2 linked regions of the Oleidesulfovibrio alaskensis DSM 16109 genome follow. The protein of the gene in region 1 binds, or shares a complex with, the protein of each later gene. Links are inferred from orthologs where the notes say so. Each region holds a gene or a part of one and is shown in the gene's direction. Other genes may lie near its edges.

Region 1 (12,252 bases):
GGGTATCCGCTGGGTAAGGGCATGGGAGCGATCTGTCTTGACAGCAAGCGGCAGTACTCTTTTTCCGACAAGGATCAGAAAATTCTTCAGCTGTTCGGAGAACTGATTGTCGACATGAAGGACAGCTCCTGCGCCATTGAAGAAAAAGCGAGTGTTTCATCTTATTACAACGCCCTGCAGCTTCTTTACGAGCTGCGCAAGCGTGTGACCCGCTGGAAGCCTTTTCTCGCGCAGTTTCTGTCCATAGTTGCGGAAACAGCCCGCTTCAGCCACGCGTATTTCTGTGTTCTTGACGAAAAAGCGGGAACATATTTTGTGGAAGGGCAGACCAGACCTTTTGAGAATGCCCATGCAGCAAGCGAGCTGCCGCTGGGTGCCGGTCTTATCGGCTGGGTATTTAAAAACGGCACGCCTGTGATAACGGACAGCAACGCATCCGGGTCTCAGGTGGCGCCGCTGTTTGGCAAAGATGCTGTGACACCTCAGTTTCACAGTGTTATCTGTCTGCCTATGCATGTTCATAAAAGAACGCGGGGCGTACTGTGTCTGGCGCACGAAACGCCTAGAAAAGTTTCAGACGAAGTCAGGATTTTTTCTCAAATGGCCGCCGGGCATCTGGCATTGTTTCTTGAAAATCTGTATCTGAGAAGCCAGCTGCACGATCTGGAAAACGAGCTCGGTCAGCAGCGTGCGGCCGGTTCCGGAGCACGCGAACCTTCTGATACCACCACCTCCGGGGATATATAATGTTTGGAAAACTTTTCGGGTTCCTGGGCAAGGACCTGGCCATGGATCTGGGTACGGCCAACACGCTGCTGTATACCAGAACCGAGGGCATAGTTCTTAACGAGCCTTCTGTGGTTGCCATAGACCAGCAGCGCAACACCGTGCTGGCTGTGGGTAAGGAGGCCAAGGAGTTCCTTGGCAGAACTCCGCAGCGTATCAGGGCCATCCGTCCCATGAAGGACGGAGTCATCGCTGATTTCGAAGTGACCAAGCAGATGATAGCGTATTTCGTCCGCAAGGTTATTTCCGGGATGAGCATGGCCAAGCCCAGAATTGTCATCTGCGTGCCCACGGGGATAACGCAGGTGGAAAAGCGTGCGGTTATCGAATCTGCCCAGCAGGCAGGCGCACGCGATGTCAAGCTGATAGAAGAACCCATGGCGGCGGCCATAGGCGCTGATATGCCCATTAACGAGCCGTTTGGCAGCATGGTTGTTGATATCGGCGGCGGCACCACTGAAGTGGCGGTTATTTCACTTTCCGCCATAGCGTATGCAGAATCAGTGCGCGTCGCCGGCGATGCCATGAACCAGGCTGTGCAGCGGTTTATGCAGGAACGTTTCCAGCTGCTTATCGGCGAGAATATGTCCGAACGGATAAAGATGACCGTGGGCTCGGCCTTTGAACTGCCCGAACCGCTTTCCATGAGTGTATCCGGTAAAGATATGGTTACCGGCACTCCTAAAGCGGTGGAGGTGACTGACTCTGAAATCCGTGAGGCACTGCAGGACCCCGTGAAAGCTATAGTCATGGCCGTCCGCAAGGCTCTTGAAAAAACTCCGCCTGAGCTTGCAGGCGACATTGTGACACACGGTATTCTTCTGGCGGGAGGCGGTGCCCTGCTCAAGGGGCTTGACCGCCTGATCACGGCAGAGACGGGACTGAAGGTCACCATAGATTCCGAGCCTCTTACCACGGTTGTGCGGGGCACGGGCAGAACTCTGGATGATAAGAAATTTTACAGCAGAGTTTATGTTAACTAGCCTTGAATTATAACAAGATGAAGCGGCTGAAAGGCCGCTTTTTTTACGGGGCGCAGATGCAGCAGACAGAAGAATTATGTGCAGCGGCAAAAAATGCGGTGCGTGAGGCGGGCGGCATTATACTGGAACACTGGCATAAGCCCCGCACGATCAGGTTCAAAGGCAGGATCGATCTGGTGACAGCCACTGACCTCGCTGTGGAAGAGTTTCTGCGCAATGCGCTGAAACGCATTCTTCCCGATGCCGTTTTTCTGGGTGAAGAGACTTCTCCCGACGCTTCTCTGGGCAAATGGACATGGATTCTGGATCCGGTGGACGGGACGACAAATTTTGCCCACGGGCTGCCTTTTGTAGCCACGTCACTGGGGCTGTGGCACGACGGAAAGGTTGTGGCGGGCATCGTGAATAACCCTGTGATGGGCGAATGCTTCTGGGCCGTGCGGGGCGCAGGGGCCTGGCGGCAGTGCGGCGGTTCAGATGCCGCTCCTGTGCGGCTGGGGGTTACAACCACCGGTTCTCTGGCTGATGCGCTGGTGGCCACCGGTTTTCCTTATTCGGTGGCGGAAGAAAGCGGGGATGTGCTGGCATGGCTGAAAAACAGCCTTGAACAATGCAGAGGTGTGCGCCGTTATGGTGCCGCTGCGCTTGATCTTGCCTATCTGGCTGCCGGCCATTACGATATTTTTTATGAGCGCGGACTGAAACCGTGGGACACCGCTGCCGGCTGGCTTCTGGTGGAGGAAGCGGGCGGGCGTGTCACTGCTTTTGACGGCCGGAGTGCATATGCGTTTGATCCGCTGGGCATTCTGGCTACCAACGGGGTGCTGCACGGGGCCGCTGCCGGCCTGCTGGCGGTGTAGTGGTGTTTATGCAGACCGTCGGAACAGAAAACCGTTGGTGTACGCCCAGTGAACAGCCGGAGTGAGCATTTCGCCGAAGTGGTTGACAGTGGCATCGAGATCATCCGCACTGATGAACATTCCCTCGGCAACTTCTGCCGGGTTGGGAGAAGGGACGGCTGAAATGCGTCCTGTTGTGAACAGGGTGGTGAACGCATGGCCGGTTTCGGCGCAGGCTGCGACTCTGCAGAGCTCCTTGATGCTGACCGGCTCAACGCCCAGCTCTTCGCGCAGTTCACGTACGGCTGCGTCCATGGCGGCTTCGCCGGCCTGCACATGTCCTGTGGCGGAAAGATCCCATCTGCCGGGGTAGACCGTCTTGGAGGCGGCGCGCTTTTGCAGGTACAGTCTGCCTTGCAGGTCGTAAAGCAGCACAAGGATGATTTTATGGTTAAGCCCTTGCCGATGGACCGATTCTGCTGGCATAACCAGCAGAGGGCGTCCCAGAGCGTCCACTACTTCTACAAGGTGCATGGTGCCGGCGTCTGGTGAATTGCCGGTTTTTTTTTCTGTTTTTCGCATGTTGTATCACGCAGGGATTTATGGCTGCCGGTTGTGTTTTTTATCGTCTTTCGGCTGAAGACAGTGCCGAAATTGTAGCTCTGGAAAAAATGTGCTTTGCCACGCCGTGGACAAAAGAGCAGTTTGAGCTGGCTTTTACGCAGAATGTGTTTGCCGTGTTCGGCCTGAGGCTGTCGGAGACGCTGGTGGCATATATTGCTATCTATCATGCCGCGGGTGAGCTGGAAATTCTGAACATAGCGACTCACCCGGCCCACCGCCGCAACGGCTATGCTTGTAAGCTGCTGTCAATGATGTTGCAAGTGGCTGCAAGGATGGGCATAGAAAAAGCAATCCTGGAAGTGCGGCGGAGTAATCTGTCTGCCATTCGGCTTTATGAGCGGCTGGGGTTTGAACCGGCGGGAGTGCGTAAAGGGTATTATCAGGATACCGGCGAAGATGCTCTGGTTTACACGCGGCAGGTTCCGCCGCACAACGCGGAAAAACAAAGTCCGGAACTTTAGGAGATCAGACTATGAAAAAACTGATGGCTGCAAACTGGAAAATGTATAAGACCCCGCAGGAAGCTGCGCTTACCGCCGGAGAACTTGTAAAAGCTGTGGGGACAGTGCCGGATGACCGTGAGGTACTTGTTTTTCCGCCTTTTGTGGGGCTTGCACAGGTTGCTCAGGCTTTTTCCGGTGTTGCCGGTTTTTATTGCGGAGCTCAAAACGTCTATCCCGCAGATGAAGGAGCGTATACCGGCGAAATATCGCCGGGGATGATCGCGTCTACAGGTGCCGCGTGGGCGTTGACCGGACATTCGGAGCGCCGGAGCGTTCTGGGTGAAAGCAGTGCCTTTGTGGGGCAGAAGACCGCATTTTGTCTGGAAAAAGGCCTGAATGTGGTGCTGTGCATCGGCGAAACGCTGGAAGAACGTGAAGGCGGGCAGCTGGAAAAGGTGCTTCGCGGACAGCTTTCCGAGGGGCTGTCCGGTGTGCCGGCCGGTATTGCTCCTGAACGGCTGGCTATAGCTTATGAGCCTGTCTGGGCCATAGGTACAGGCAAAGTTGCCGGTACCGCCGAAATTGCCGCAACCCACGCTGTGGTGCGCGGTATGCTGCGCGAATTGTTGCCCGCAGCGGCTGATTCCATGCGTATTCTGTACGGTGGCAGCGTAAAGCCCGACAATGCGGCCGCTATCATTTCTCTTGACAATGTGGACGGAGTCTTGGTAGGTGGCGCTTCTTTACAGGCTGAAAGCTTCAGCCGGATAATTCTTGCCTGATTTCCGCCGGTGCGGAATCGCATATAGCTCCGAGGAGGAACAAGAACCGTGCAAACTGTGATTCTCACTCTCCACATCGTCGCTTGTATCGTGTTGACGGTGCTTGTATTGCTTCAGTCCGGCAAGGAAGGAATGGGCGTCATTTTCGGTGGCGGCAGTTCTTCCATGTTCGGCGGGGCGGGTGCCGGCGGCATGCTGGCAAAGCTGACTGCCGTTGTTGCCGCCCTTTTTATTGTCACGTCTCTGAGCTATAACTACATCAGCGGTGCCAGCCACCGTGCAGAGTCGAGCATAATCGACGTGCAGGTTGAAAAACCCAAGCAGGCTCCGGTAACTATCGAAGAACCTGCTGAAAAGCCTGCTGCTTCCGATCAGTAGATATTTGCCGAGGTGGTGGAACTGGTAGACACGCTATCTTGAGGGGGTAGTGGATTACGTCCGTGCGGGTTCGAGTCCCGCCCTCGGCACCATTGAGCGGAAAAGCGTTGCGGCGGAAAGCTGCAGCGCTTTTTTTGTACACGCGTTATGTTTTCAGCGTTACGGAGAAGGTATGGCCCCTAAATTGTCGATAGTGATTCCGGCTTATAATATGGAACGCTGGTTGCCGGTGGCGCTGGAGTCGTGTCTGTGGCAGACAGAAAGCGATATTGAAGTCATTGTCGTCAATGACGGTTCCGCTGACAGGACTCTTGATGTTGCAGGCATATATGCCGAGGCGGACAGCCGGGTAAAGGTTTTTGATCAGGAAAACAGGGGCGCCGGAGTCACGCGTGAAGTCGGTCAGCAGCTTGCACGCGGCGACTATCTGCTGTGGCTTGATGCCGATGACTTTCTGGACAGAGATGCTGCGCAGAAAATGCTTGCCGTTGCCTATCGTGACGATGTGGACATGGTGTGCGGCAACGCGGTGGTTTTTTCCGAAAAAACGTTTAATACCCGCAGGTATTTTTATCTTCCGGAGGCTTCCGGCATTACGTTTGACGACCCTGCATACTGGAAGAGCAAGGTTCTCTGGCGCTGGATTTTCAGAACAAGTTTCCTGCGCCGTATAGGCCTTACCCATCCTGCATTCAAGCTCGGTCAGGATGTATGCAGTATGTATCAGGCTCTGACTTCTGTGAACAGATTTTCTCAGTGCGGCCATTTCATGTACTATTTCCGTCAGGATCACAAACGGACATCCATGGCGTTACCCCTTGAAGTGGATCATCAGATAGCCCATTTCATAGAGGTCAAACGCATCCTGCTTGATGCCGGTGCGGTAAAGCCGCTTGTGAAGTATCTTAATGAAAATCTGTTCAGAGATATAAAAAAGCTGGCTCCGCGGATGACAGGCGAGGATGCTGTCTGGCGGGAGCGGTGTGTGAGTCATTGTCTGACCCTGTTTGAAGGCCTTGAGCCTGCATGGTTCCGCTCGGATTTTCTTGCTCCGCAGCTTAAGGAGCAGACGGCCTTTCTGCCGCTGGTAGATGCTTTTATCAGCAAGGATATGCAGGAGATAGAGGCTCAGCTGGATATCTGGAAAGCTAAAGGACTGAAGCGGAAAGCAGCCGACAAGGAAAACAGCTTTCACACACTGCGGCGGCGCATCAAGGCTCTCTGCACGCTCCGTTCTTTGAAAACCAGATTTCTTTTGCGCAGCCTTGAGCGGCGAGCCCGCCGCAGGCTGTCAGAGCAGGGAATACCCTGGTAACTCCCGGTAATGCTTCCATGAATTCTGCAACCATAGTTCAGTCGTGCCGCATCATCAGCTAAAGGGTGCCGTGTGACATGTCAGGAGGGGCTTCGGCCCCTCTTTTTTTGTTCACATATAGCCATGTCTTTTCTTTTGGCGTAGTTGGTATTGAGTAGTTTTGCTGAAGAACCATTGCGTGGAGAATGTTTCCTTATGGCCAGAGTTGATCTGCAGCATGACGGCGCGGGACGCTGTGTGATTGTTTTTCAGGGCAGATGGACGCTGCACGACACTGTCCCTTCTGTCGGAAAGCTCGCGCTCCGGCTGGAAAGTGATTGCCGCGGAGGGGCTGTTTCGTTTTCATGTGCCGGACTGACGGCATGGGACAGCCGCTTTCTCACATTTTGCCGTTCTGTGCTGGAAACGCTTGAAGGCCGCGGTATTGCGTATGACACATCCGGGTTGCCCGACGGTGTGCTGCGGTTGCTCTCACTGGCGGCGCAGGTTCCTGAAAGAGAAGGCGCAGCCGTCAGCAGAAAATCGCCGTTATCGGCCAGAATGGGCGAAGCGTTGCATGCCGCGTTTGCCGGTACGATTTCGGTCATGGAGTTCATCGGTGATGTAACTCTTTCCGTTTTACGGATGTGCATCGGAAGAGCAGTGTTCCGCTGGTCTGATACTTTTGCATTACTCCGGTTTTGCGGTGCGCAGTCGCTGCCGATTGTCTCGCTTATCAGCATGCTGGCCGGGTTGATTTTTGCCTTTGTGGGCGCGGTGCAGCTTAAGATGTTCGGTGCGGAGATTTATGTGGCGAGCCTTGTGGGGATTGCCATGCTGCGTGTCATGGGTGCAGTGATGACCGCTATTATTGTGTCCGGACGCGTCGGGGCTGCATTTGCGGCCGAGCTGGGAACCATGCAGGTCAACGAGGAGATCGACGCCTTTTCCACATTCGGAATTTCTCCGCTGGATTTTCTTGTTCTGCCACGGATGCTGGCTCTGGTACTCATGATGCCGTTGCTGTGCGTGTATGCCAATCTTATGGGTATCGTGGGGGGGGCGGCCGTGGGCTGGCTGATGCTGGACATCAATCTGCACCAGTATTTCAATATGACGTGGCAGACGGTTTCTTTAACCCACTTCGGGGTAGGTATTGCACATAGTGTGGTTTTTGGTTTTGTTGTTGCCGTGTGCAGTTGCTATATGGGGATACACTGTGGAAGGAGTGCTTCTGCTGTGGGTAAGGCGACAACGTCTGCTGTTGTGTCAAGCATAGTCAGTATCGTTGTAGCTACTGCTGTTATAACGTTTCTGTGTAATATTCTCGGGATATAATCTATGAGCACAGATTCAGAACACCTTGGTGTACGCGGGCTTAAAGTGGCCTATGGTGATTTTGTTCTGATGCGGGATGTGTCCTTCAGCATCAGGCGGGGGGATATTTTTGTCATTATGGGGGGCAGCGGTTGCGGCAAGAGTACTCTTCTTAAGGTTCTTGTGGGGTTGAAAAGCCCTGATGAAGGACAGGTGCTGTATGAGGGGCAAAGCCTGTGGCAGGCTGATGCCGGCGCACGGCGCGACATGCTGCGCAAAACCGGCATGCTGTACCAGAGCGGCGCATTGTGGAGCTCGCTTTCTCTGGCTGAAAACGTTGCTTTGCCGCTGGAACAGTATACTTCCTTGAATAAAAAGGAAATCCGCGAGCTTGCTGAATTCAAGCTTGCACTGGTGGGATTAGCAGGATTTGCTGACTTTTACCCTTCTGAAATCAGCGGCGGAATGCGCAAGCGGGCCGGATTGGCCAGAGCCATGGCTCTTGACCCTGAAATCCTCTTTTTTGACGAGCCTTCAGCCGGTCTGGATCCGGTCAGCGCGTACCTGCTGGATGAACTGATACTGGAAATCCGCGAATCATTGGATGCCACTGTTGTCCTTGTGACACACGAATTGCCCAGTATTTTTGCCATTGGCACTAATTCCATTTTTCTGGATGTGAGCAGGCGTACAATGACTGCTTCCGGAAATCCCAAAACATTATTAAATACTTCTGATGATCCGGCATTGATCAGGTTCCTGACCCGCGGTCAGGGACATGTGCAGGAGGTACGGTGAGCAGGTTTAAAAATTCTTTTGTGGTGGGAGTGTTTGTCTCCGGCGCATTGATTGTTGCAGTGGCTTCTGTGGCATTGTTCGGTTCGGGGCGTTTTTTTACCGAAACCGTGCAGTGTGTCATGTTTTTCAAGGGAAGCGTTAAAGGGCTGACCATAGGTTCTCCCGTGATGTTCCGCGGAGTGAAAGTGGGATCAGTTTCCAGTATTTCCATTTATACCGATCCGGAAGCTCTGGAGTTTACCATACCGGTGGTTGTGGATTTTGATACCAGGCAGATGGTGGTTTCTTCCAGTGCAGTCACGTCGGGCGAAGCTTCTCTTGAACAGATGCTGGGCGTTGGAGAGCAGGGAGTGTTAGACCGGCTGATTGGCAACGGGCTGCGGGCGCGCCTTGACCTGCAAAGCTTTGTGACCGGTCAGCTTGTCATCACGCTGGATTTTTATCCCGATACCAGACCTGTCCTGCATGAAAGGGCGCGGCTGCCTGAAATTCCCACTATATCATCAGCCATGGAAGAGGTTGCCAGAACGCTTGAGCAGATTCCCGTCAAAGAGCTTGCAGGACGGTTTGCGAACACGCTGCAGGCTGTGGACAGGTTGGTCAGCAGACCTGAAACACAGGCCTTGCCCGCGGAGCTTCTTGCCCTTGCGCAGGAGGCCCGTCTGGCTGTGTCGGCTGCAGAAAGACTGATGCGGGACACGCATGCGGCTGTGGAGCCGCTTGGTAAGAAGTCGCAAGATGTGCTCGGCAGATACGGTTCACTGGCGGATACTCTGAAGTCACAGACCGAGGAAACGGCGGTTGCCATGCGCGCTTCGCTGGATGCACTGGAGGCCGCTGCCCGGCGTTCGGAAAAAGCGATGGAAGGTGTGGAGGCGCTTACAGCCCCTGATGCTGCCATCGTGCGTGATATGCGGGAAGCGTTGAGAGAGCTTACAGGCGCAGCCCGTTCGTTGCGGGTGTGGGCTGATTATCTTGAGCGGCATCCGGAAGCCCTGATCCGGGGCAAAGGTGAGTACAGGAGGTAGCATGCGTATGAGTGTCTGTTCCGGAGTTTTGCGGGCTTTGTTATGTCTGCTGTTTGCTGCAGGTTTGCTGACAGGTTGTGCGGGAAAAAGCGCCCCCACGAGATTTTATCTGCTTTCTGCTGATGACGTGCTGCCGGCCGCGGTGCCGCAGGAAGCCCGCGCAGTGCTGTGGCTGGAAAAGGTCGAAATTCCGCCGTATTTGGATCGTCCGAATATCGTTGTACGCGGAGATGCAGGCCGGATCTATCTTGCAGAGTTTGATTACTGGGCTGAGCCGCTGCGTGATTCCATCTCGCGCATGTTGGCCAGAAAACTTGCCGGTGATACGAACCGTGCTGTTGTCACAGAAAGCTATGCGGCCGGTGAAGACCGGGTGAAGATTGTCATTTTGCGTTTGGATGCTTCGACAGACGGTGATGTGACAATGGAAGCCATGTGGCGGCTGGACAGCGGTGGTGCGGATACCGGGGAGTGGCACTACTTTGTGAACAGGCTTTCTGCGCAACAGAATAATTACAGCGGATATGTGCAGGCTCACAGCCGCCTGCTGGCGTTGCTGGCAGAAGACATCGCGCGCAACGTGCCTGCCATCTGACTCTTTCGTTCTTTTGCCATGTGCATAAAAGCCCGCCGACACCACACCGGCGGGCTTTTATGTTCGGGGAATGGACAGCATGCGCAGTCAGCCATTGCTGCGGAGCAGTGCGTGTTAACTTTTATTAACACCACAGCCGCAGCTATTTGAGCTGATTGATATCCAGCTTGTTGCCGCAGCAGGGACAACGGGCAAGCAGGGCAGAAGAGTCTTCATCTTCGCAATTGAAGAACACGCTGCTCCATGAGTTGAAAAGGTAGCAAACCCAGACTGCTGTTCCGCAAGTGCAGAATCGTTTTTGCATGGCGGTCTCCTTGTTGCAAAAAGTGAACATGTTTTTGTAAAATAAAGGGCGGCGGGCCGCCCGTATATATATTGTCCTGTCAGCGGTACTCTCTGCTTATCCAGATGACTTTGCCAATCACCCTGACAGTTTCAATTTCATCGCCCTGAAGAAGCACCGGAGAATATGACGGGTTTTCGCTGAGCAGTACCAGACCTTCGGGGGCACTTTGTACGCGCTTCACAAGTACCGAGTCATCCACGCCCATGGCGAAAATGGCTCCGTTGCGCAATGTCTGGTTTCCCTGATCAACAAGCACAGTATCACCTGCAAATATTTCCGGTTCCATACTGTCTCCCACCACATCCATCAGTACCATGTCTGCGGGATTTCCTTTACGGCGCAACCATGTACTGTGGAACAGATGCTCTCCGGTCGCAGTGGCGCCCACTTCAAGCGAGCCGCCCCCCGCAGATAGTTTTGCCTCCACTTTAGGTACGGGAATGAAAATTCCGTCCGCCATGTCGGAAGCGGCAGTGCGGAGCGCATGGCTGCCAGAGCCTGATTCCAGCCAGTCAGGGGACAGCGCAAACATGCGTGCGATTTTCAGTACCCACTTCTCAGGCACTTTTTCACGCTGTTTGGCCTGTGAAACGGCGGACCTGTTAACCCCCAGCGCCCTGGCCAGCGCTTGTTGGGTGTTTATTTCGGTCGATTCTTTCACGCGCCGGAAGAATGTATCAAAAGACAGCTTCTCCATGGTGTCCTTGTTGCTTTGCTGTTTGGTGTTCACTTTTGTAAACGCACGCTCCAAAGATGTCAACGGTCAGAGCGCATAAAGTTAATTTTTGTTAACGTGTGCAGATTGCTATTTAGCGCCAAGACGCTTCACGTACGGAGTATAATCTTTTATTTCAGGAATATACTCTCCGGTCATAAACGGGCTGGTAATAAGGAAGTCCGCTGTGGAGCGATTGTAGGCTGCAGGGATGTTATACAGCACTGCCAGTCGCAGCAGTGCTTTGATGTCAACATCATGAGGATGAGGTGCCATGGGGTCGATGAGAAAGAAAAGCATATCCAGCCTGCCTTCGGCAATCATGGAACCCAGTTGCTGGTCTCCGCCCAGCGGGCCGCTTTTCATGGGGGTTATGGTCAGGTCGCCGAAGCGCTGACGCAACAGCCCGCCAGTGGTGCCGGTGGCAAATATCCTGTGCGGAATAAGAGCCTGCAGGTTGTGCTGCACCCAGTCCAGCAGGTCTTCTTTGCGTTCGTCATGCGCCACCATGCCGATGTTACGCTGGCCTTTCATAGTGCCTCCGCTTTTAAGAACGTGTTTCTTCAGGCGCAATGAGGTCCTCATAGGTCTCTCTGCGCCTGATGAGGTGAGCAGTATCACCCCGCACCAGAACTTCAGCGGCACGAGGCCGCGAGTTATACTGCGAGCTCATGGTGAACCCGTATGCTCCGGCGGAGAACACCGCCAGCAGTTCGCGCGGTTCCACCGCAGGCATGAGCCTGTCGCGTGCCAGAAAATCGCCCGATTCACAGATGGGGCCCACAACATCCACCGTGTGTTTTGCCCTGCCTCTGGGGCTGACTTCGGCAATATGATGGTGTGACTGGTACAGAGAAGGTCTGATAAGATCGTTCATGGCGGCATCGACAATGACAAATTCTTTGGTAGCGGTTTTTTTGGTGTACTGGACTTTGGTGACCAGAATGCCCGCGTTGCCTGCAATGACCCTTCCGGGTTCCAGTATCAATGTGATGCCAAGTCCCGAAAGCATATCAGTAAGCAGCTTGCCGAATTCCTGCGGATGAGGCGGTTCTTCGGTGTCATACGGTATTCCCAGTCCTCCGCCCAGATCTATGTAGTCAATGCACAGTCCTGCAGAGCACAGCTTTTCCCGGAAAAGAAGTATCTTTTCGACAGCTTCTCTGAATGGTGACAGACTGGTCAGCTGTGAACCTATATGGCAATCAATACCCATGGGTGTGATGGCGGGCAGTTCCATGGCACGCATATAAGCCGCATAGGACTGTTCCATGTCCAGACCGAATTTGTTTTCTTTCAGTCCGGTGGATATGTACGGGTGGGT
Region 2 (15,642 bases), on another replicon or contig:
CAGGCCAGAAGGTGCCGTCAGCCAGAGTCATCTTTTCGCAGACGCTCTTCCAGTCAGCCTTTTTCATGAAGCCGCTCAGCGGGGAGAAACCGCCGGTGCCCATCATGATCAGGTCGCCCTTGGCGCGGGAGCTGATCTCGATCTGCTTGAGGCCGGCGGCCTTCTTCAGTTCAGCTTCCTTTTCAGCACCTTCGAGCAGGCAGCAGACAAGACCTTTACCGCCATGAGGGGGGACCAAATTGGACATAGCTTCCATCCTCCGAAAATTATAGTTTTTGCAATGTAGGACGCATCCGGCGGATGCGAGCCAAAAAATTCCATGCATTAAAGATCGTGCCGATGCAATGAAGCAACGATCGTGAGCACGTGACAACGTCTTGTGAAATTTTTAGCAAAATGTCAAGCGGCAAAATAAGAATAAAAAAAAGACATAAACATGGGGTGATAGCGTAAGCACATGAAGGGCTGCACGGTTGGGTTTTGCCGGCTTTTTAGCAGCACGTGGCCGCACCGGTGGCTACCGGCTGGCGGAAAAGCGACTTTTTGTTGTCGGTGTAGATGTGATAATTGTAACAAGGTGTACAGGGAATGATTTTTTTGCAGGGCAGACAGAGAAACTGCTTGTCTCCTGCGGCTAATTGGCGTATCGGGTCATGTTCAAGTTTGCTTGCAGGGTGAGAATACGATTGAAAGCAAGGCTGCTGGGCTTTTCAGTCGAAGTCCCCAAGCGAAGCGTACAGGTGATTTTAAGGATGGCTTCATAGGTGATCGGAGTTCTCCTCGGACCGCCGTTGTTGACAGTGTGTCGGCAATGGCGTATTGCCTTGCGTCTTTAGCGAATGACATCGATCCATTTCCACGGAGGAAACTGATGCCCACTATCAACCAGCTCATCAGAAAAGAGCGTAAAAAGGTTGCTAAGCGGAAGAAGACTCCCGCGCTTCAGGCTTGCCCGCAGCGCCGTGGGGTTTGCACCCGCGTGTATACCACAACGCCTAAGAAGCCGAACTCGGCTTTGCGTAAAGTCGCCCGTGTGCGCCTGACCAATGCTATTGAAGTGACCGCCTACATTCCCGGTGAAGGTCACAACCTGCAGGAGCACTCTGTTGTTATGATCCGCGGCGGTCGTGTAAAAGACTTGCCCGGTGTACGTTACCATATTGTTCGTGGTACTCTGGATACTGCCGGCGTGCAGGATCGCCGCCAGGGACGTTCCAAGTACGGCGCCAAGCGTCCGAAGTAGCGAAGGGAGTTTTTCATGCCTCGTAAAGGACCTATCCCCAGACGTGAAGTTCTGCCCGATCCGGTGTATAACAGCCGGCTCGCTGCCCGCTTCGTCAACCGCATGATGGTTGACGGCAAAAAGGGCGCTGCAGAAAAGATTTTTTATAAATCTCTTGAAGTGCTGCAGGAAAAGACCGGCGAAGATGCAATCAAGGCCTTTGAAAAGGCTGTTGATAACGTAAAGCCCTTCGTCGAAGTCAAATCCCGCCGCGTCGGCGGTGCCACCTATCAGGTGCCCGTCGAAGTGCGTTCCGACCGTCAGGTGTCTCTGGCTATCCGCTGGCTCATCACCTACGCACGCGCACGTGGAGAAAAAGGCATGGTAGGACGCCTGTCCGGCGAACTGCTTGATGCTTTCAACAACCGCGGCGGTGCCGTGAAGAAGAAGGACGACACCCATCGTATGGCTGAAGCCAACAAGGCTTTCGCTCATTTCCGTTGGTAACGTCCGAGGATTAGTCACGTGTCCAGAAAAGTAGCCATACCCCAGCAGCGCAATATCGGTATCATGGCCCACATTGATGCGGGAAAAACCACGACTACCGAGCGCATCCTTTTCTACACCGGTGTGTCTCACAAAATAGGTGAAACGCACGAAGGTCAGGCAACCATGGACTGGATGGAGCAGGAGCAGGAGCGTGGTATCACCATCACCTCCGCAGCTACCACCTGCTTCTGGAAGGATTGTCGAATCAACATCATCGACACCCCCGGTCACGTGGACTTCACCATTGAAGTCGAGCGCGCGCTGCGCGTTCTGGACGGCGCTGTAGCCGTGTTCGACGCCGTTGCCGGTGTCGAGCCTCAGTCTGAAACCGTTTGGCGTCAGGCTGACCGCTACAAGGTTCCGCGCATCTGCTTCGTCAACAAGATGGACCGCATGGGTGCCAACTTCTTCCGTTGCGTGGATATGATCCGCGACCGGCTGAAGGCAAAGCCCCTTGCGCTTCAGGTTCCCATCGGCAGTGAAGACGAATTCCAGGGCATCGTCGATCTCGTCACCGGAAAGGCTGTTGTTTTCGACAAAGCCTCCAAGGGTGCCGAGTTCGCCGTGACCGGCGTTCCTGCCGAGCTTCAGGACCAGTTCGACGTTATGCGTCTTGAACTGATCGAGGCAGTGGCTGAAGAAGATGACGCGCTGATGGAAAAATACCTCGGCGGCGAAGAGCTGACCGAAGAAGAAATCCACAGCGCCATCCGCAGGGCCACCATCGCCAGAACCGCAGTGCCGGTTCTGTGCGGCTCCGCTTTCCGCAACATGGGCGTTCAGCCCCTGCTTGATGCGGTGGTGGAGTACCTGCCTTCGCCTGTTGACATCGAACAGATGGTCGGTGCCAACCCTGACAACGAAGAGGAAAAGATCGTCTGCCCCTGCAAAGACGAAGAGCCGCTTGCCGCCCTGGTGTTCAAGCTGGCATCTGACCCCTACATCGGTCACCTTTCCTTTATCCGCATCTACTCCGGTTTCATTGAAGCCGGTATGACCGTGTATAATGCCAACACCGGCAAGAAAGAACGCATCGGCCGCCTGCTGAAGATGCACGCCAACAAGCGTGAAGAAATCAAGTGGGCCGGCGCCGGCGATATCGTTGCCGCTGTGGGTCTCAAGCAGGTTTCCACCGGTGACACCATCTGCGAGATAAACCGTCCGGTCGTTCTTGAGTCTCTTGACATCCCCGAGCCTGTTATCGAGGTTGCCATCGAGCCCAAGACCAAAGCTGACCGCGATGCGCTTTCCGCAGCTCTGGCCAAGCTGGCAAAGGAAGACCCGTCCTTCCGCGTGAAGGGCGATGATGAAACCAACCAGACCCTGATCGCCGGTATGGGCGAACTGCACCTCGACATCATCGTTGACCGTCTCACCCGTGAGTTCAGCGTCAACGCCAACGTCGGCAAGCCGCAGGTTGCCTACCGCGAAACCATCAGCAAGGAAACCAAGGTCGACCACAAGTACGCCAAGCAGTCCGGCGGACGTGGACAGTACGGCCATGTCGTGATCGAGGTCGAACCCAACCCTGAAAAGGGCTACCTGTTCGAGAACAAGATCACCGGCGGTGTTATTCCCAAGGAATACATCCCTGCTGTTGACAAGGGTATTCAGGATGCGCTGAAAAGCGGCGTTCTGGCCGGCTACCCCATGGTGGACGTCAAGGTTGCTCTGGTGTTCGGCTCGTACCACGAAGTCGACTCGTCGGAACAGGCCTTCTACGTTGCCGGTTCCATGGCAGTGAAAGAAGCTGCACGCAAGGCTTCGCCCGTGCTGCTCGAGCCTGTCATGGACGTTGAAGTTGTGACTCCCGAAGAATACCTCGGCGACGTCATGGGCGACCTGAACGGCCGCCGCGGCAAGATCCAGAGCATGGATTCCCGCGCTGGTGCACAGGTTATCCGCTGTCACGTGCCGCTGAGCGAAATGTTCGGTTATGCTACCGACCTGCGTTCGCGCACTCAGGGGCGTGCCAACTTCACCATGCAGTTCGACCATTATGAGCGCGTTCCCGCCAACCTTGCCGAAGAACTTACCAAGAGTAAGTCCGGCGAATAAGCTGGCTGAATATGCTTATCCGGCGCCCCGCTTTTGCGGGGCGCTTTTTTTTGCAGAAAATAAAAAAAGAAGGTTGACGGGAAGGGCACACCTCTATATAAGAACACCTCGCTTGATGTGGTTGTTTTCACCGCACAGGCAGTAGACTTCCCCGCAAGGGGTTTAAAGGGCGGATTGAGTCCGTCCTGCTGCTCATTCAGTCTGCGGACTGAAGCTTGACATTTGCAGGCGTTACTGAATGCCTAATTAAATGTCTTGCCGTTCCAGCCGATGCGGTATTCGGCTGTAAGGTACTGTACATAAAATTTTTCCGGAGCCTTATGGTTCCTGTTTAGTAACCCTGCGGACCACCTGTCCGTCTGCGCAAGCAGATGGAAAACAGGCTGGCGACAACGTGGGCGATCTTCGCGCGAAAGCGGCGGAGCAGAGCAACAGAGGTGCCAGTCTGGCCCACCGTTTTATCTCTCTCCCCCATTTATACTGTTCCGCGAAGAAAGTTCACGACTCCGTTCTCTGCGTAAAGAGAGCGTTGTCGACCTACGTGTTTGTCCTGTGTTTACAGCGCATGCTTTTTCCCCGCTGCATGTCTTGTAAATCCGGACAAAGCGCCACCGTAAGTGAGGAACTCTGTCGCCGCACCGCGCTCGCCGCGGTATGAGGCACCGGATGGTCCCGGGCTCCTCAGAGGCAAGGGTGTCGATTCCCAGATCATGGAGTAGTTAACAATGACGACAGTTAGCAGTGATCGTATCAGGATTAAGCTTAAAGCTTACGATTACCGCATCCTGGATAAGGCTGTGGCTGAAATCGTAGATACGGCGCGCAACACGGGCGCTGGTGTGGCCGGACCGATTCCGCTGCCCACCAACATCCACAAGTTTACGGTAAACCGAAGCGTCCATGTGGACAAAAAGTCCCGCGAACAGTTTGAAATGCGCATCCACAAGCGGCTCATGGATATCCTCGAGCCTACTCAGCAGACCGTGGACGCTTTGGGGAAACTGAGTCTCCCCGCAGGCGTGGACGTGGAAATCAAACTCTAGCGAGAGGTAGTCATGGCTGAGAAGATGGGAATCCTGGGTCGCAAGATCGGCATGACCCGCATTTTCGCCAATGATGGCAGTGCGGTGGCTGTGACCGTGATTCAAGCTGGTCCCTGTCCTGTAATTCAGGTCAAGGATGCGGCCAAGGATGGATATAACGCCGTTCAGATCGGTTTTGAAGAGGCCAAAGAAAAGCACGTAAACAAGCCCGCCCGTGGTCACATGGACAAGGCTGGTCGCGGTTTGTTCCGCGTGCTGCGCGAGATTCGTCTCGAAGCTCCTGCTGAGCAAAAAGTCGGCGACGACTTGACCGTGGGTCTTTTTACCCCCGGCGAATTTGTGAAGGTGACCGGCACCAGCATTGGTAAAGGTTTCGCCGGCGTGATGAAGCGCTGGAACTTCGGCGGCATGCCTGCAAGCCACGGTCACGAGGCTGTGCACCGCTCGCCCGGTTCCATCGGTCACGCCACCTTCCCCGGCAAGGTTTGGAAGAACAAGAAGATGGCCGGCCATATGGGTGCCCGTCAGGTTACTGTAAAGAGCCTGCAGATCATCGAAGTCCGCGCGGAAGACAACCTGATCCTGGTCAAAGGCCCCGTGCCCGGTCCCAAGAACGGCCTGGTCATGGTCCGCAAGCAGTAAAAAAGAGGATAATCACATGGCTGTGGTTAAAGTATACGATCAGGACAAGAAGGAGACGGGTGAACTCACTCTGGCTCCCGAGGTGTTCGAGGTCGAGGTCCGGCCGGAGATCCTGAACCTTGTTGTACGCGCACAGCGCGCGGCAAAGCGCGCCGGAACTCATTCGGTGAAGACGCGTTCGACCATTTCCGGCGGCGGTGCCAAGCCCTGGCGTCAGAAAGGTACCGGTCGCGCCCGTTCGGGCAGCAACCGTTCTCCGGTCTGGCGTGGTGGTGCGGTTGTCTTCGGTCCCCAGCCCCGCGACTATTCCTTCAAGGTTAACAAGAAGGTTCGCAAGCTGGCTCTGAAGATGGCTCTGAGCTCCCGTCTGGCTGAAGAAAACCTGATGGTTGTCAAGGGCATTGAGCTTCCTGAAGTGAAGACCAAGCACATGGTGAAGGTTGCCGGCGCACTGGGCCTGGGTAAGGCTCTCGTCGTCACCCCCGAAATGGATGACAAGCTGGTGCTCAGCGCCCGCAACATCCCCGGGATCACCCTGATGACCCCCGAGCAGCTCAGCGTTTTCGAAATTCTGAAGCACGCCCAGCTGGTTCTTCTTGAAGGGGCTGTTGAGCCTGTTCAGGAACGACTGAAGTAAGAGGAAGGGTGTCATGGATTATACGCAGATTCTTATTAAGCCTCTGGTTTCCGAAAAGGCCACCTTTGTGAAGGAATCTTCCGAACAGGTTGTCTTCTTTGTGAATCCCCGGGCCAACAAGATAGAGATCAAAAAAGCCGTCGAGTCGGTTTTCAACGTCAAAGTGGCGGGTGTCAATGTTGTTACCCGCAAGCCGCAGGCCCGCACCAAACACGGACGTGTGACGGGGCAGACTGCCGGTTACAAGAAGGCGTATGTTACCCTCGCACCCGGCGAAAAGATCGATTTCTTCGAGGGAGTGTAAACAATGGCTGTTCGCAAGCTTAAACCTACTTCTCCTGGGCGCCGCTTTCAGACCGTTTCCTCTTTCGAGGAGATTACCCGTAGCACGCCCGAGCGCAGCCTTACTGAAGGCCTGACCAAAAAGAGCGGTAGAAACTGCTACGGCCGCGTGACTTCTCGTCGTCGCGGTGGCGGGCACAAGCGTCTTTACCGTATCATCGACTTCCGTCGCGACAAGGTCGGCGTGCCGGCTAAAGTGGCTCATGTCGAATACGATCCCAACCGTTCCGCACGTATTGCACTGCTGCACTACTCGGATGGTGAAAAGCGCTACATTCTGGCTCCTCTCGGTGTGAAGCAGGGTGACGTGGTTGTGGCCGGCGATTCCGTGGATATCAAGCCCGGTAACGCAATGGCTCTGTCCCGTGTTCCTGTGGGTACCATCGTGCACAACATCGAACTGTACCCCGGCAAGGGCGGACAGTTCTGCCGTGCCGCCGGAACCTATGCCCAGCTGGTCGCCAAGGAAGGCAACTACGCACTGCTGCGTATGCCCTCCGGCGAAGTGCGCAAGGTGCTGGTCACCTGCTGCGCCACCATCGGCCAGGTTGGCAATCTTGATCACGAGAAGATCTCGTACGGTAAGGCAGGTCGCAGCCGCTGGCTGGGTCGCCGTCCCAAGGTTCGCGGTGTTGCCATGAACCCGATCGATCACCCGCTTGGCGGTGGTGAGGGCAGAAGCTCCGGCGGACGTCATCCTGTGACTCCGTGGGGTATTCCCACCAAGGGCTTCAAGACCCGCGACAAGAAGAAGGCCTCTTCCAAGCTTATCATCAAGCGTCGTGGCCAGAAGTAGGAGTAGAGAATGCCTAGATCTCTGAAAAAAGGTCCGTTTATTGACGACCACGTGATGAAGAAAGTGGAGAAGGCGCAGGAATCCGGTGACCGTCGTGTTATCAAAACCTGGTCCCGCCGTTCCACGATCTCTCCCGAAATGGTTGGTCTGACCTTTGCGGTGCATAACGGGCGTAAGTTCATTCCCGTGTTTGTTACCGAAAACATGGTCGGCCATAAGCTTGGCGAGTTTTCGCCCACCCGTACCTACTACGGCCATGCTGCCGACAAGAAGAGCAAGGCCAAGCGCTAGGTAGGTGAATAGATATGCAAGCTAAAGCAACTGCTAAATTCGTTCGCGTGTCTCCGCGCAAAGCGCGCCTGGTTGCCCAGAACGTGAAGGGCAAACCTGTAGAAGACGCTATGAACATCCTGCGTTTCACCCCTCAGAAGGCCGGTGGCCTTATTTTCAAGGTGATGCATTCCGCTCTTGCCAACGCCGAGCAGCTGCCCGGCATCGATGTTGACGCAATGGTGGTAAAGCAGGTGATCATCAACGAAGGCCCTACCTGGAAGCGCTTCCTGCCCCGTTCTATGGGCCGGGCTAACCGCATTTTGAAGCGTACCAGCCACATCACGGTCATTCTTGAGGAAAGTTAGGATACGTTATGGGACAGAAAGTACATCCCTTCGGTTTCCGGCTGGGGTACAACAAGAACTGGCAGTCCCGCTGGTTCAGCAAGAAGGAATACGCTTCCTTCGTGTTTGAGGATCATAACATCCGCAAGTATGTTAAGAAGACCCTGTACCACGCCGGCCTGTCCAAAATTGAAATTGAACGCGCCGGTGGCAAGGTTCGCCTTATCCTCAGCACGGCCCGCCCCGGTATCGTTATCGGCCGCAAGGGCGTTGAGATTGAGAAACTTCGCGCAGATCTTCGTCGTAAGTTCAGCCGCGAATTCTCCATCGAGGTAAACGAAATCCGTCGCCCCGAAACTGACGCACAGCTTGTGGCAGAAAACATCGCCATGCAGCTCGAACGTCGCGTTGCTTTCCGTCGCGCCATGAAGCGCACGGTGAGCATGTCTCGCAAGTTTGGTGCCGAAGGCATCAAGGTTGCCTGTGCCGGTCGTCTGGCCGGGGCTGAAATTGCCCGTTCGGAATGGTACCGCGATGGCCGTGTGCCTTTGCAGACCCTCCGTGCCGACATTGACTACGGTTATGCCGAAGCGCATACGACCTACGGCATTATCGGCGTCAAGGTATGGATCTTCAAGGGTGAAATCCTGGACAACGAGGTAGAACAGTAATGTTGACTCCTAAAAAGGTTAAATTCCGTAAGCGTCAGAAAGGACGGCTTAAGGGTGACGCCCTCAAGGGTAACAATGTTGCTTTCGGAGAAATCGGCCTTAAGGTTCTGGAGCACGGCAAGCTGACCAGCCAGCAGATTGAAGCTGCTCGTGTGGCTGCCATGCGTCACATCAAGCGTGGCGGAAAGATGTGGATTCGCATCTTCCCCGACCAGCCTTACACCGCCAAGCCTCTTGAAACCCGTCAGGGTAAAGGTAAAGGCGCTCCGGTGGGTTGGTACGCTCCTGTGAAGCCCGGCCGTGTACTTTACGAAATCAAAGGGGTAAACCTTGAGCTGGCTCGCGAGGCTCTGACCCGCGCCGCTCATAAGCTCCCCGTGAAGACCACGATCGTAGTTAGGGAGGGCCTCTAGAATGAAGGCCGCTGAACTGAGAAAGCTGAGCATTGACGAGCTGAAGGACAAGCTTGCCGAAACCAGAAAGGAACTGTTCGATCTGCGTTTCAAGCATGCAACGGCGCAGCTGGAAAAGACTGCCGAAATCCCTGCGGCAAAGCACAACGTTGCTCGCATCCTCACGATTCTGAAGGAAAAGGGAGCATAACATGTCCGAAGCTATTGAAAACAGAAACGGCAGAGCTCTCGTCGGTGTGGTTGTAAGCGACAAGAACGATAAGACCATTGTTGTTCGCGTCGAAACCTTGGTGAAGCATCCCCTGCTGAAGAAGTACATTCGTCGCAGGAAGAAATTCACCGCTCACGATCCCAACAATGAATGCAAAGTTGGCGACAAGGTGAAGATCATCGAGTTTCGTCCGGTTAGCCGGAACAAACGGTGGCATCTGGTCTCCATCCTTGAAAAGGCGGTTTAGGGGTAAGCCATGATCCAGGTAGAATCTGCTCTGCAAGTGGCGGATAACTCCGGTGCCAAAAAAGTTGCCTGCATCAAGGTGCTGGGCGGCTCTAAGCGCCGTTACGCTTCCGTCGGCGACGTCATCGTCGTATCCGTGAAGGAGGCCCTGCCTCACTCCAAGGTGAAAAAGGGCGATGTCATGAAGGCGGTTGTCGTTCGTACTGCCAAGGAAATCCGTCGTAACGACGGCTCCTACATCAAGTTCGATACCAACGCTGCCGTACTGCTGAACAAGCAGGGCGAGCCCGTCGGCACCCGTATCTTCGGTCCCGTTGCACGTGAACTGCGCGCACGGAACTACATGAAGATTGTGTCTCTGGCCCCTGAAGTTCTGTAGGAGATACCAATGAAACAGTTTCGTATTCGTAAAGACGATAAAGTGATGGTCATCTCCGGCAAGGATAAGGGCAAGATCGGCAAGGTCTTGAAAGTTCTTCGCAAGAAGGACCGCGTCCTGGTCGAGAAGGTGAACGTTGCCAAAAGGCACATGCGGGCTAATCCTTACCTGCAGCAGCCCGGTGGCATCGTCGACAAGGAGATGCCCATCCACATCTCCAATGTAAAGGTGATGTGCGACGCGTGCGCCAAGGCCACAACGGTCGGCTATCGGTACACCGAAGACGGTAAAAAAGTTCGCTTTTGTAAAAAGTGCAACGAAATCATCGATTAAGGTGGATAACGATGACGCGTCTCCAAAATATATATCGTGAACAAGTGGCGCCGGTGCTGCAGAAAGAGTTCAACTACAAGAGCTCTATGCAGTTGCCGAAACTGGAGAAGATCTCCCTTAACATCGGCCTTGGCGAAGCCAGCCAGAACCAGAAGCTTCTGGAAGAGGCCGTGAAAGAACTGACCGCAATCGCTGGGCAGAAGGCCGTGATCACTCGCGCCAAAAAGTCCATCGCTTCGTTCAAGCTGCGTGAAGGCATGCCCATCGGCTGCCGCGTGACTCTTCGCGGTGATTCCATGTGGGACTTCCTTGACAAGCTCATGAACTTCGCGCTTCCGCGCGTGCGTGACTTCCGGGGGATTGCTGACCGTGGCTTCGACGGCCGTGGTAACTTCACCCTTGGAATTAAGGAACACACCATCTTCCCCGAGCTGGAAGTTGACCGTGTTGACAACCCCAAGGGCATGAACATCACCATCGTGACCAGTGCCAAGACTGACAAAGAAGGCAAGTTCCTGCTTGATAAGCTGGGCATGCCCTTCAAGAAGTAAGGAGTTACGGCAGTGTCTCGTACTAGTCTGGAAGTAAAGGCTAAGCGCAAGCCCAAATTCAGCGCTCGTGCTTACAACCGTTGTCCCATCTGCGGCCGTCCGCGCGGCTACATGCGTAAGTTCGGCATTTGCCGTATCTGCTTCCGCAATATGTCGCTGCGCGGCGAACTGCCCGGTGTCCGTAAATCGAGCTGGTAAGTCGCCAAGGAGTTAATAATGCTGACTGATCCTATTGCAGATATGCTTACGCGTATCCGCAACGCACACTTGGCCCTGCATAAGGAAGTGAGTGTGCCGCGCTCGAAGATGAAGGAGGCTCTTGCAGCCATCCTCAAAGAAGAAGGTTACATCACCGACTTCAAGATGGAAGAATCCTCCATCGTTATTGAACTGAAATACTTCAAGGGCAAGCCGGTTATCTCCGGCCTGAAGCGTATCAGCAAGTCCGGCCGCCGCGTTTATGTCGGTTCCACCGACATTCCCCGCGTGCAGAATGGTCTTGGCATATGCATTCTCTCCACTTCCAGTGGAGTCCTTGAAGGCACCAACGCTCGCAGCAAGAATGTGGGCGGCGAACTTTTGTGTGAAATCTGGTAGCAGGTGCAGTCATGTCTCGAATCGGAAAACAGCCTATCCCCGTTCCTTCCGGCGTGGAAGTGAAGCTGGGAGCAGACGTTGTAGAGGTTAAGGGCCCCAAAGGCAGCCTGACCACGCCGGTTTCGCCCCTGCTCAAATATGAGATTCAGGACGGCTCTGTGGTTATCACCAGAGTCGAAGAAACCAAAAAGGCATCCGCCCAGCACGGCCTTCGCCGTACCCTTCTTGCAAACTGCATCGAAGGTGTCTCCAAGGGATTCAGCAAAGTCCTTGAAGTCAACGGTGTCGGTTACAAGGTCGCCGTTAAAGGCAACAACATCGAGCTTGCTCTCGGTTTCTCCCACCCGGTGGTCATTGAACTGCCCAAGGGTATCGAAGCCGCAGCCGCAGGAAACAAGCTGACCATCAGCGGTTTCGACAAGCAGCTCGTTGGTGAAGTTGCTGCCAACATTCGCCGTGTACGTCCGCCCGAACCCTACAAGGGCAAGGGTGTTAAATATGAACACGAGCAGATTCGCCGTAAGGCCGGCAAGTCCGGCGGCAAAAAGTAGTAGGCAGGTAAGACCATGAAGTTGACCAAGAATGAATCCAGAATGCGCCGTAAAATCCGCATCCGCAAAAAGGTTTCCGGTAACGGCGCTCGTCCCCGTCTGGTGGTTTACAGGTCCAACCTGCATATCTACGCCCAGCTGGTTGACGACCAGACCGGAACCACCCTTGCCGCCACTTCTACCCTGGCTCTTGGCAAGCAGAACGGCAACGCCTTGCGCCTGACCGTCGATAACGCTTCGCTGGTCGGTAAGGAAATTGCCAAGCTGGCCAAGGAGAAGAACATCGAGCGCGTCGTATTTGACCGCAACGGCTACATCTATCACGGCCGCATCAAGGCTGTCGCCGACGGCGCCCGTGAAGCTGGCCTGGAATTCTAACAGGTAGTAGGAACTGGCATGGAACAGAACGAATTCGGCTTGATTGAGAAGATCGTCGATCTCAACCGAGTTGCCAAGGTTGTGAAGGGCGGCCGTCGTTTCAGCTTCAGCGCCCTGGTAGTCGTTGGTGACGGCAACGGGTCCGTAGGCTTCGGCATGGGTAAAGCCCAGGAAGTGCCCGAGGCTCTGCGCAAGGCGACCGAACGCGCTAAAAAAGGTATGGTGCAGGTTCCCCTGGTGGACGGCACCCTGCCGTATGAAGTGCTTGGTGCCTTCGGCGCCGGACGGGTGCTTCTGAAGCCCGCTTCCAAGGGTACCGGTATCATCGCCGGTGGCGCAGTGCGCGCCATCATGGAAGCTGTCGGCATTCACGACGTGCTTGCCAAGGCCATCGGCACCAACAACCCGCACAATGTGCTCCGCGCTACCATGGCAGGTCTGACCTCGCTGCGCAGTGCGGAATATGTGAGCCAGCTGCGCGGAAAGAAACTGGAAGCGCCCAGAAAGTAAGGAATCGGCTCATGATCAAGGTAAAACTCGTCCGCAGCCGGATCGGCTGCAACCCCAACCAGCGTCGTACCCTCGACGCTCTGGGGCTGCGCAAGATCCGTCAGGAAAAGACGTTTGAGGACAATGCCGTTGTACGCGGCATGATCGCCAAGGTTGTGCATCTCGTCGAGGTAACGGAATAATGAGACTCCACGAACTGTATCCGTTCGATGAAGAACGTAAACAGAGGAAACGCGTGGGCCGTGGCTCCGGTTCCGGCTGGGGATGTACCTCCGGCAAAGGTAACAAGGGCCAGAACGCTCGCTCTGGTGGTGGTGTCCGCCCCGGTTTCGAAGGCGGCCAGATGCCCCTGCAGCGCAGACTGCCCAAGCGCGGTTTCAAAAACTACCTTTTCAAGGCTCGTTACGAAGTGATCAATCTCGGTCAGCTCGTTGGCGCCTTTGAAGGCAAGACTGAAATCACCCTGGACGACATCTACGCACGCGGGCTTGCCCGTGCCGGCGCAGCTGTCAAGGTTCTGGGCAACGGCGAATGCAATGTCGCCGTAAAAGTGGAAGCGCACAAGTTCAGTGCTTCTGCTGTTGAAAAGATCCAAAAAGCCGGTGGCGAAGCCAAGGCACTGGAAGGTTAGCCGTGGCTTTGAGTGGTGTAGAAAATCTGGCGCGTCTGCCTGAGCTTAAGAAAAAGCTTTTGTGGACCTTCTTGTTGCTGGCCGCATACCGCATCGGAATTCACGTTCCTGTGCCCGGGGTGGACTCTGCAGCTTTGGCAGACTTCTTTGCCAGTGTTCAGAACACCCTTTTCGGCCTCTTTGACATGTTCTCCGGGGGCGGACTTCGCAATCTGTCGATTTTCGCCCTCGGCATCATGCCCTACATCTCCGCCTCCATCATCATCCAGCTTCTGCAGGTCGTAAGCCCTGAGCTGAAGCGGATGGCCAAGGAGGAGGGCGCTGCGGGACGCAAGAAAATCACGCAGTACACCCGTTACGGTACCGTACTGATCGCCGTGATTCAGGGCTTCGGCATTGCCATGAGCCTTGAGAGCATGCAGAGCCCGACAGGGGCGTCTCTGGTACTGGCGCCCGGCTGGGGTTTCCGACTCACCACCATTCTAACTCTCACCACAGGCACTGTGCTTATCATGTGGCTGGGTGAGCAAATAACCGAAAAGGGACTTGGCAACGGTATATCGCTGGTCATCTTTTCGGGCATCGTCGCCGGACTGCCCGGCGGCCTGATGAAGACCATCCGCCTGATCGGCACGGGTGATCTGAGCATTTTCATGGTGCTCATACTGCTTGTGTTCATGGCGGCTGTTCTTGCTTTCATCGTGTTTATGGAGCGTGGCCAGCGCAGGATTCCCATCCATTACGCCAAGCGCCAGATGGGCCGTAAGATGTATGGCGGCCAGACTTCGCATCTTCCTTTGCGGGTCAATACCGCCGGTGTCATTCCGCCCATTTTCGCATCCAGTCTTCTGCTTTTTCCCGCCACCGTGGCCAGTTTTTCCTCGGTTGAGTGGCTGCAGACGGCTGCTGCGTATTTTGCTCCTCACACGTTGCTGTACAATGTAGTCTTTGTGGCTCTGATTATTTTCTTTGCGTTTTTCTATACTGCGATCATTTTTGATCCCAAAGATATCGCGGAAAACCTGAAAAATCAGGGCGGCTTTGTTCCCGGGATACGTCCCGGCGTAAAGACCAGAGAATACATTGACAAAGTGCTTACCCGCATCACGGTGTGGGGTGCACTGTATATTGCCGCAATATGTGTTCTGCCCATGGTTCTTATCGCCAATATGAACGTTCCGTTCTATTTTGGCGGAACCGGGCTGCTGATTGTCGTCGGGGTTGCCATGGACTTCATGTCCCAGGTGGAATCCCATCTGATCTCCCGACAGTACGAAGGCCTCATGAACAAGGCCCGTATCAAGGGAAGGCGCTGACGGTGAAAAAGTATCGCGGTATCTTTCTCAAAAACGAGAAAGAGATAGGCTTCATGCGTGAAGCCAACCGGATTGTGGCTACAATTCTTGATGTCCTGGGCGAGAATGTTCGCCCAGGCGTCAAGACTTTGTACTTTGAAGAGCTTGCTCAGGACCTGTGCCGTAAGCACAATGTCCGTCCTGCATTTCAGGGGTACGGGGGCTTTCCCTTTGCTCTTTGCTGCTCGGTCAACGAAGAGGTCGTTCACGGCTTTCCTTCCGAGCGGGTATTGAAAGAAGGCGATATTGTCAGCTTTGACATGGGTGTCATTTACGAAGGCTTCTACGGAGATTCGGCCAGAACGTATGCCGTAGGCGAGGTTCCGGACGAAACGGCCCGTCTTCTCAAGGTGACTCAGGAGTCGCTGATGAAAGGCATTGAAAAGGCCTTGTCGGGTAACAACCTGTACGACATTTCCGCCGCTGTTCAGCAGCATGTGGAAAATGCCGGTTTTCAGGTGGTCCGGCGCTTTGTAGGGCACGGAATTGGACGCAAGCTGCATGAAAAGCCCGAAATTCCGAACTTTGTACCGTTCGGCCTTCCCGGCGTACCTTTGCGCCCCGGCATGGTGCTTGCTATCGAGCCCATGGTGACGGCGGGAACGTATGAAGTGGAGGTGTTGTCCGACAACTGGACAGCGGTGACAAAGGACAGGAAGCTTTCGGCGCATTTCGAGCATAGCGTTGCCATTACCTCCGACGGCCCGGTAATCCTGAGTCAGGCGTAACCGGATACGTTTGTAAGTATAAGGGTTGACTCAGACAGGACGCAGTGATACTTAACCGCGTTCTGGGTCTGTTTTTACCCAGGCACGTTGTTGCACTAAAGGTCCAAATACGGAGACTAAAATGAAAGTCAGGCCTTCTGTGAAGAAAGTATGCCCCAAATGCAAGGTCATCCGACGCAAGG

Evidence for each region.
Region 2: the proteins of secG (region 1) and secY are in contact, whole or in part, in a crystal structure (PDB 5AWW), measured with the Thermus thermophilus proteins. The link is inferred for Oleidesulfovibrio alaskensis DSM 16109 from one-to-one orthologs. Residues at the interface, in WP_223903268.1 of Thermus thermophilus: Tyr5, Ile9, Tyr12, Leu13, Ala16, Leu19, Val20, Val23, Leu24, Gln26, Glu27, Pro28, Gln30, Gly31, Ala32, Asp34, Leu35, Met36, Gly37, Gly38, Ser39, Ala40, Asp41, Leu42, Phe43, Ala45, Arg46, Val48, Tyr53, Thr56; in WP_096411648.1 of Thermus thermophilus: Leu14, Gln16, Arg17, Phe20, Ile34, Pro35, Pro37, Ile72, Arg108, Arg109, Asn112, Gln113, Arg116, Ile117, Ile120, Pro145, Gly146, Trp147, Phe152, Phe155, Val156, Val159, Thr160, Val162, Ala163, Gly164, Ala166, Leu167, Trp170, Glu173.

What each region holds. Positions count from the first base shown.
Region 1 is NZ_AXWQ01000017.1:26,544-38,795, reverse strand. Bases 3,311-6,170 are described here. They hold secG (preprotein translocase subunit SecG), read left to right. Parts: upstream 3,311-4,505; coding sequence 4,506-4,835; downstream 4,836-6,170. Other genes in these bases: H586_RS0111005 (glycosyltransferase family 2 protein), read left to right, coding at 5,008-6,150; tpiA (triose-phosphate isomerase), read left to right, coding at 3,705-4,457; rimI (ribosomal protein S18-alanine N-acetyltransferase), read left to right, coding at 3,311-3,693. Also shown: H586_RS0111045 (GAF domain-containing protein), read left to right, coding at 1-747; mreB (rod shape-determining protein), read left to right, coding at 747-1,769; H586_RS0111035 (inositol monophosphatase family protein), read left to right, coding at 1,826-2,629; H586_RS0111030 (NUDIX hydrolase), read right to left, coding at 2,636-3,190; more of rimI, read left to right, coding at 3,211-3,310; H586_RS0111000 (MlaE family ABC transporter permease), read left to right, coding at 6,346-7,467; H586_RS0110995 (ABC transporter ATP-binding protein), read left to right, coding at 7,471-8,244; H586_RS0110990 (MlaD family protein), read left to right, coding at 8,241-9,272; H586_RS20150 (PqiC family protein), read left to right, coding at 9,274-9,867; H586_RS20465 (hypothetical protein), read right to left, coding at 10,010-10,171; H586_RS0110975 (LexA family transcriptional regulator), read right to left, coding at 10,251-10,943; H586_RS0110970 (methylglyoxal synthase), read right to left, coding at 11,019-11,462; lysA (diaminopimelate decarboxylase), read right to left, coding at 11,476-12,252. UniProt on the Bacillus subtilis protein: Involved in protein export. Participates in an early event of protein translocation.
Region 2 is NZ_AXWQ01000004.1:231,308-246,949, reverse strand. What follows is about bases 12,585-15,536. They hold secY (preprotein translocase subunit SecY), read left to right. Parts: upstream 12,585-13,379; coding sequence 13,380-14,693; downstream 14,694-15,536. Other genes in these bases: map (type I methionyl aminopeptidase), read left to right, coding at 14,696-15,460; rplO (50S ribosomal protein L15), read left to right, coding at 12,928-13,377; rpmD (50S ribosomal protein L30), read left to right, coding at 12,758-12,928; rpsE (30S ribosomal protein S5), read left to right, coding at 12,585-12,746. Also shown: sat (sulfate adenylyltransferase), read right to left, coding at 1-247; rpsL (30S ribosomal protein S12), read left to right, coding at 872-1,243; rpsG (30S ribosomal protein S7), read left to right, coding at 1,259-1,729; fusA (elongation factor G), read left to right, coding at 1,748-3,829; rpsJ (30S ribosomal protein S10), read left to right, coding at 4,555-4,872; rplC (50S ribosomal protein L3), read left to right, coding at 4,885-5,514; rplD (50S ribosomal protein L4), read left to right, coding at 5,531-6,151; rplW (50S ribosomal protein L23), read left to right, coding at 6,165-6,455; rplB (50S ribosomal protein L2), read left to right, coding at 6,459-7,289; rpsS (30S ribosomal protein S19), read left to right, coding at 7,299-7,580; rplV (50S ribosomal protein L22), read left to right, coding at 7,595-7,927; rpsC (30S ribosomal protein S3), read left to right, coding at 7,936-8,577; rplP (50S ribosomal protein L16), read left to right, coding at 8,577-8,990; rpmC (50S ribosomal protein L29), read left to right, coding at 8,992-9,180; rpsQ (30S ribosomal protein S17), read left to right, coding at 9,182-9,448; rplN (50S ribosomal protein L14), read left to right, coding at 9,458-9,826; and 8 more genes. UniProt on the Bacillus subtilis protein: The central subunit of the protein translocation channel SecYEG. Consists of two halves formed by TMs 1-5 and 6-10.